Regions from separate parts of the Desulfitobacterium hafniense DCB-2 genome, predicted to be linked through region 1. Evidence: a T-box and tRNA genes for the amino acid it is inferred to sense, from the RefSeq annotation. Region 1 holds a T-box; the other holds one or more tRNA genes.
What was found. The T-box of region 1 lies ahead of thrS (threonine--tRNA ligase). A T-box ahead of a tRNA ligase gene usually reads a tRNA of that ligase, here a tRNA-Thr.
Positions count from the first base shown of each region.

Region 2: it encodes a tRNA-Thr, which carries the amino acid that the T-box ahead of thrS (threonine--tRNA ligase) is inferred to sense. The anticodon was not compared.

Region 1 is NC_011830.1:202,030-206,244, forward strand. Features, by position in the region: gene DHAF_RS00990 (bacteriohemerythrin) at 199-606, shown strand; gene ytxC (putative sporulation protein YtxC) at 861-1,736, shown strand; T-box leader at 1,783-2,006, shown strand; gene thrS (threonine--tRNA ligase) at 2,076-3,992, shown strand.
Region 2 is NC_011830.1:906,007-910,221, reverse strand. Features, by position in the region: gene DHAF_RS04115 (MFS transporter) at 1-248, shown strand, start outside; gene DHAF_RS04110 (hypothetical protein) at 257-925, opposite strand; gene DHAF_RS04105 (prohibitin family protein) at 1,099-1,935, opposite strand; tRNA gene DHAF_RS04100 (tRNA-Thr) at 2,136-2,211, opposite strand; gene DHAF_RS04095 (IS110-like element ISDha10 family transposase) at 2,664-3,965, shown strand.

The DNA of each region.
Region 1 (4,215 bases):
CTGACCCTTGTCTTTTTATATTATCTGACTTCCATAAAGCTCTGCCTCATTGTTAAAGGTGGAAATGAGTTTGTGTAAGGGCAGATGATGCCGATGTTTAGCTTAGGGTACTGGCCGGGGCGGAGTTAGTGTTGTAAAATAGGACTGGGGATATTAAACCCGGCACTTGAAAACGGAGATTCAAAAGAGGTGATTGTTATGTTAAAGTGGAAAGACGAATACTCCATCGGAGTAGAAGAAATCGATGAACAGCATAAGCATCTGTTCGAAATCGGCAATGAGATCTATGATTTGTTGGAAAACTACTTGCTGCCGGATAAGTACGATAAGATCATTCAAATCATCGCCGAGCTTAAGGAATATACTGTTCACCACTTCCAAACAGAAGAAGAGCTGATGCTTAAAATCAAGTACCCAGGCTACTTCAAACAAAAAGTAGCCCATGACGATTTCATCAAAGAAGTGGAGTCCGTTGACTTCTCTGCTATTGATCAGGATCAGGATGGACATACCCGCAAGCTTTTGGAGTTCATCTTTGGGTGGGTCTTGGACCATATTCTCAAGAGCGATCTTGGCATTAAGAGTTTTATGCAGATAACACGCTAGTCAAAGGAAAAATAGGGAGTGTCGCCAAACGGCTTTTTGAAAGAGCTGAGTCGGCGGCACTCCCTTTGTATGTCCGTCTATAGTTTGCTGCTGTGCAGAAATAGGCGGCACTATCCTGGTTTGGGGAATAAGGGAGAGTCAACCTGGCAATAGTAGGGAATATATGATTTTGCGAAATAGCTTGAGTAATTTCGAGGTAAACCGCAATATGAGCAAACCTTGCTCATATACTCTACTATGGAGGGGATGCCAGGGTGGAACAACACTCCGTTCAGGTTGGAACTCAATATTATCGAGAGAGCATTTATGAGCGCCTTAGGCAGCTCCAAGAGCAAGAAAAGCTTCCTGTGGTGCTTCACGAATATCAACAAGGCAAGCACTGGTTGATAGATTGTGAGTTCCAGCTTGAAGCGATCGAAGAGGATCGGGAGACCACAAAAAAGATTCACAGCTATTATTTGGCGAATGCTATTGCGGAAACGATTTTGCAGCATTGGGAGAAGGATCATATCCGCTGGCTGCTCAAAAGCAAGTATAAACTGAAACGGGAGGAAGTCGTTCAAGTTTTTGAGAAGTCTCTCCAATACCTTAATCAAGAATCCCGGCAATGGAAAAATTACCGTATTCATCGTAAAGCGTCCTTGGTCAACCAAATCGTCAAGTGTATAGAAGCTCAGCCGTTCTTTGATATGGAAGGCTTCTTGCGATTCCGTGCCAAAGACTATAAAGAGGAGATCTATAGAGCCGTCAATTATGTGGTGAATGAACATGTGATTGAAGCAGAATATGAGGAGTTTATCAATCTGCTCAAGCGCTTTGTGGATTCGCAAAAACCCCGCATTCATACCTTGCATGTCGGAATAACCAAACACGGCAAGTTCAACCTCTATAATGAAGAAGGCAAAAAAATCACCAAAAAATATATGGATGAGTTATCCTTCATGGATACCTCTCAGGAACTCACCTATGAGGATCTTCTCGTCAGCGCCCTGATTGCCGTAGCTCCACGAAAAATTGTGCTGCATATTCGTTATGAAGGCTACCAGGATACTCTGCAGACCATTTGCAAGGTTTTTGAAGGCCGTGTCAGCTATTGTACTGAAAGCTGTCCCATCTGTGAGAAGATTTGACAAAGTGAGAAGAATTGACAAAGGCTAAAAGGGTGGATATAATAAAATGAAAACGATGATGGGGAAAGTAATTTGTTTTGGTTTGTGTTAGAGAGGAGATGCCACCGGCTGCAAGCATCTCTCACAGAGAAGCAGAGGAAGACCACCCCGGAGTGCTGAGTTGAAGAGAAGTAAGCTCAGACGTCGGCCCGCGTTAAGGGAGCAAAGTGAAAGCATCCGAGGGTGCTTTAACTTGGGTGGAACCACGGGAATAAAGTTCTCGTCCCATATTGGGATGAGGGCTTTTTTAGTTTTTTCAAAGTTTAAAGATTAAAACCAAAGAATAAGGAGTTGACTATGATGGTAAAGATTACTTTAAAAGACGGCTCCATTCGGGAGATCGAATCGGGTAAGAGTCTCATGGAATTAGCGGCCTCTATCTCCAGGGGTCTGGCTAAAGCTGCTCTGGCCGGGAAAGTGAATGGAGAGGTTAAGGACCTGTCCTATGCTTTAACTCAGGATGCTGAGGTGGAGATTATCACGGCGGATTCTGAGGAAGGCCTGAAGATTTTAAGGCATTCCACTTCTCACCTGATGGCGGAAGCGGTGCGGAACCTCTTCCCGGGGACCATCTTAGGGATTGGCCCCGCCATTGACAATGGCTTCTATTATGATTTTGATTCCGAGCATGTCTTTACACCGGAGGATCTGGAGAAGATCGAAGCTGAGATGCGTCGATTGGTCAAAGAAAATAAACGCTACGAACGAAAAGAGATCTCCCGCAGCGACGCTTTGCAGTATTTCTCTGCAGAGGGAGAAAAGTATAAGGTAGAGCTGATCGAGGACTTGCCTGAAGATGAAGTGATTTCCATGTACACTCAAGGTGGCTTCACCGATCTCTGTGCCGGTCCCCATATTCCTTCCACAGGGGTAGTTAAAGCGTTTAAACTCATGAACCTGGCCGGGGCTTACTGGCGGGGCAGTGAAAAGAATAAGATGCTCCAACGGATCTACGGAACTGTTTGGGCCAAAAAAGAAGATCTGGATGACTACCTCTTTAAGCTGGAAGAAGCCAAGCGCCGTGATCACCGTAAACTGGGTGTGGAGCTGGATCTGTTCAGCCTCCACGATGAAGGGCCTGGCTTTCCCTTCTTCCATCCCAAAGGCATGGTGCTGCGCAACCAACTGGAAGACTTCTGGCGCCAGGAGCATCGCAAGAGAGGCTATCACGAAATCAAGACCCCCATCATCCTCAGCCGCAACCTGTGGGAAAACTCCGGTCACTGGGATCATTATAAAGACAATATGTACACTACCAAGATTGATGATGAGGACTTCGCCGTCAAGCCCATGAACTGCCCAGGGGGCATGATTATGTATAAGCAGAAGCTGAGAAGCTATCGGGATCTTCCTTTGAGAATGGGAGAACTGGGCTTGGTTCATCGCCATGAGTTATCCGGTGCTTTAAACGGACTCTTGCGGGTGCGCAACTTCACTCAGGATGACGCCCATATCTTTATGCTTCCCTCCCAAATCAAAGCTGAAATCAGCGGCGTCATCGACCTGGTGGACCGTTTCTATAAGGTCTTTGGCTTTGAGTATCATGTGGAGCTTTCCACTCGTCCTGAAAACTCCATGGGGGCCGATGAGACGTGGGAGATGGCTACCAATGCCCTGCAGGAAGCCCTGGAAGCCAAGGGAGTCAACTATAAGATCAACCCAGGAGACGGTGCTTTCTACGGACCGAAAATCGACTTCCATCTCCGGGACTGCTTAGGCAGAACCTGGCAGTGCGGTACCATACAACTGGATTTTCAAATGCCTGAGAAGTTTGACCTCACCTATATCGGTGAAGATGGTCAAAAGCATCGCCCGGTTATGATTCACCGGGTGGTGTACGGCAGCATTGAGCGCTTCATTGCTCTGCTCACAGAGCATTATGCCGGTGCCTTCCCCACCTGGCTGGCTCCTGTTCAGGTCCGGGTGCTGCCCATCAGCGAACGCCACGAGGACTATGCTCAGGACATCGTCCGCCGCTTAAACGACTTGGACATCCGGGCTGAAGTGGATGAACGCCGCGAGAAGATCAGCTATAAGATCCGGGAAGCCCAGACTCACAAAATTCCCTTCGCTCTCGTGGTCGGTGACCAGGAAGCGGAAACAGATACTGTCGCTGTACGGCGCTATGGTCAGGCTAACGCCGGTGAAAAACTTTCTGTAGCAGAATTCATTGCTCTCATCCAGGAAGAAATCTGCAGCAAGAAGCAATTAGTATAAGATAAGACTCAGGCAAAAGGATTCAGACTTATGTGGTTTGAATCCTTTTGTTTTGTCAATGGCCATAATTGATAGCCTGTCTTTTAGTTTTATTGGATAGGTATTGGAAAAGAATCCATGAGGTGTTAGATTAATAGAGTGACGGCCATGCTGCGGAGCGGCATCAGCAAAGAATGAAAAGGCATACTCAGATTGGGTAGCTATCTTACATCCACGTCCTTTA
Region 2 (4,215 bases), 700 kb from region 1:
CAAGCTTCTCTGTGACTGTGGTCGCAGCTCAGGAGGTTATTCCCAATAATAAGGCCATGGCAGCAGGTTTAACTTTGGGTTTCGCCGGAGGAGTCGGGGGCCTTGCAGTGGTTCTGATTGGCCGTATCGCCGATCTTTGGGGGCTTCAAATGGCTATTTCCGCTCTCTTTGTCCTGCCTTTCGTCGCCGGTCTGCTGGCACTGTTTATGAAAAGCCGTCCTGCAGCACGGGTGCAGCGAGGTGCTTAGATCTCCATTTAAAAATAGGATCGGCGCTGGGTATTACCTTTTTGTTTCTCCAGTGATTTTTCATAAACCCATTTTTGTAGCCCACCCGTTGATGCCATAGCAAGTTCGGCCAATTCATCGGCCTTTTTATAATCTTGTTCTCTAAAAGCCGCTTCTGCTTCAAGTGCATAGTGCAAGTGCTTATGCTTAATCCGGACTTTATAAGTTTCGAACTCCTCAAGGTTCCCATGGAGCAGGGCAATTAAAGCCAGATTATGATAGCGGATATTGCTGTTTTTAATCTCTTGAGCGGTTGCTTCGGCTTCTCTCAAGAGATTTTTTTCTATTTGCAATGTGGCTGTGAGAGCGATCTTAGCTTGCTTGTAGAAAGAACTGAGCCTTTCCAGCTGAATCTCCGCTTCTTGATAATCTTTCTCCACTAAAGAAATCAACAAGGCGTAATAAGGATGGTCTCTCTTCCGCTGAACATATCTACCCACTAAGTTCATATTCTTCGTATAAACAGCAATGTAGAGATAGAAAGTCACACCGCTAATTACCAAAATCACATAGAGATAAAGCAATAGCGGTATTATATCGATGTCTAAGCCTACATAGTTTTTCAGGATAGCTATGACGATTCCGAGAACTACTCCCATTAAAATAACGGCTGAATAGTGTCTCACCTTTTTATTCATTATACTAAACTCACTTTCAGTTAGTTCCAGGAGACTGGCTCAAGTATAAGGTTCTTGCCAAGATCTATCTATCATGGTAAAGCAACAAATCACCAGGTGTATTAGGTTATAAATACAGCGAAAGCCACCTGTCAAGGGTGGCTTTCTGCGTAAAAAACCTTTGACTAAGATCTTTACTGGCCGCTATTGACATCAATAAAAGGGACTGCTCCACCGGTAACATTGGGAAGTTTGCCATCCCATTTTTCAATAGCTTTAATCTTAGCTTCAATTTCCCTTAGTTGTACCAGTTCAGGAGTAACTTCTTGCTTTTGAAGCCGTAGAGATTCCGCTTCAGCTTTTGCTTGTTCTACTTTTTGCTTGGCCTCGATTTCAATTCTTTGCAGATCAAGATTAGCCTTTAAAGCTTGCTGCTCAGCAATTTGCTTTTGTTCAATCGCATTGTTGAACTCCTGACTAAATTTGAATTCAGTGATATTTATTTCGTCCAGAACCATATAGTAAGTCGCTAGTTTTGAAGCAAGAGTCTCTTTAATCTTGGCACTAACTTCTGAACGTTTGGAGATCAACTCTTCAGCCGTATATTGAGCCGTTATTGCTTTCACCGCTTCACCGATAGCCGGATCAACAATTCGTTCTCCATAAGATAATCCGACATTCTGATAAAGCTTATTCACTTGAATAGGGTCAAGGTGAAAGTTAACCGCAACGGTAGTCGTAACGATTTGTAAGTCTTTTGAAGCGGCCGTTTGCTCGGATTGAGATTTCTGGACTCGTACCTCCATCGGGACAACGCTTTGAACAAAGGGAATTTTAAAATGCAACCCTTCTGTTAAGACGATGGGACGGACAGCCCCTAATTGCAGAACAATACCTCTTTGGCCCGCATTCACGATGACAAAGGCATCCAGTGCCAAGATAACAAGAAGTACAATCACAAGCCCAAAGGTAATGAAGCTTTTGCTCATTTTCATTTTGGGTACCATATTGACAACTTTTTCAGAATCCAATTCATGTCCTCCTTTTTAATTTAATTGTGAAGCAGATGCTTCCTCTTAACTATACCTTATAGTAATAAGAAAAATCTATAATTACTTGCTCAAGAAAAGGATAATTACAACAAAAGACCACTCCCTAAAACAAATGAGTCAGCCTTTATCAAGCAGAATTCATAGGTTTCAGAAAATGATCTTCATTCTTAAAATATAACTGGAGCCGATGGCAGGACTCGAACCTGTAACCTGCTGATTACAAATCAGCTGCTCTACCAATTGAGCTACATCGGCTTGTCTAGCGACAAAATTTATAATAGCATAAGGCTGGAAGTTTTTCAACACCAAAATCTATAAAATTTATTACCATTTCTTGTTACTTGTTTACTTGTTTTCAGCTGCTTATTAAACCTCCTTGTAAGATAGATATTGGGTTAAGTTAAAAAACCTACCCGAACGTTCTTTGAAAACCTAATCCTTATTGTTCAGATGAATGAGCTGACACTCTACGTAACCAATATCGCTAAACCTCTGGTATAATCATTTCTTGGTCAGAGAGATAGATGTGCGTACCTCCTGGATCCCTCTTTGAGGCTTATCCGTGAAAAAGCGTGTCACTCCACAAGAATGATTCGATGTTTAGCTGGTTGGGTCACGGATTTCGTGTTACCCGTTTCAAATGCAAGGGTGTTGGCATTCTTTTTTAGTGGATGCTCTGACTCATCTGTTGGAAAGGTTGTGTTAATTTGTCCCAGTTTCTTCATGACTTTGTTGTTGGAATCGATGTTTCTTCTGAATTCTCTGTCGTTGCTATGCTCGCTCCCTCTGGGGAACTCATCCGCAAACCTTTTCGGATTGATCATAATCCCGCTGGCTTTCATAAACTGCTCGATATCCTAAAAAAGGAAGAAGAGCGGTTACAACGAAAGCCCATCTACTTCGTAGAATCTACGGGTATCTTTCATTTACCACTCTTCTTCTTCTTGAGGTCGAATAACCTTAAGGGTTTTGTGCTGAACCCCTTGAGTGTTCATTCTACCAAAAATTTCGACTTAAGAAAAGTGAAAAATGATAGTAAGGATGCCGAAGCGATTGCTAGACTGGCTAAATACCAAGATGTGAAGGTTTCTCTGGTTCCTGAGCCCCAAATTCTGGCTCTACGCATGATGACTCGGGAGTATTATGCTCTGTCGGATACCCTCACCGAGATGAAGAACAGACTATCCACGGACCTCTATCTTCTGTTCCCGGGATTCCTTGATGTGTTCTCTGGGGCCTTTGGCAAAACAGCTTTAGCCATTCTGAAAGATTTCCCTTCACCACGGGCCATTCTAGCCGCTGATACCGATTCACTGACTTCTCTTATCTCGAAAACCAGTCGTAAGGGGACCGCTTGGGCAACAAAGAAGGTGAACCAACTCAAAGACTGTGCCCAGCTTGCTTCCTCCATGCCTCATGAGTTCTCTTGGCTGGATGCTAAGATCAAAGTCCATATCGACGGGATCGAAAGCATGCAGGCCAGTTTAGACGGGGTTGTAACGCAAATACAAGCGATGATTGACTCTGAGCTCTTTCCTGCCGATGCTAAGCGTCATATTGAGCTTCTTGATGGTATACCTGGTATTGGCTTTCTGACAGCAGCTACGCTGATTGCAGAAATCGGAGACTTTAGGCTTTTCAACTCGGCTAAGGCCTTGACAGCTTTCTTTGGGCTGGATCCATCCGTCAATCAGTCTGGAAAATTCCAGGGTGACCGAAATAAAATCTCGAAACGCGGCACACGGATCGGGAGAAGAATTCTGTTTACCATCGCTATGGCCTCCATTCGTACAACACGTAAGGGGGATGAGATCAATCCGGTTCTGCGAGAATTCTACGCGGCAAAATGCGTGAACAAGAAGAAAAAGGTAGCTCTCGTAGCCGTAATGCATAAACTTCTCCACTACATCTTTGCTGTTCTTCGTGACCAGAAACCCTTTGAAATCAGGCAACCTGAGGATCATCAATCCTGGAGAAATACTAAGCTCAGACAAGCACCTGCTGCTTAAACATCTCTTTGTTGCATGATTGTAAGTTTGCCCGTGTCAAGGGTGATGCGAGGGATACCGAGGCCCTCAGGCCGAGGATATGCTCGCCATCATCCCATTGACACGGAACAACACCTAGAAGCTTGAAGACGGCAAAGTCTCTAATGCCCCAAAGTATTACTCCATATTAAAGAGAGTTTGCCTGGCAAGCGCCGAGCGTTTCGTTCCCCCCATAGTAAATACCTCGATTTGGTCATTGTTCGGATTTTTC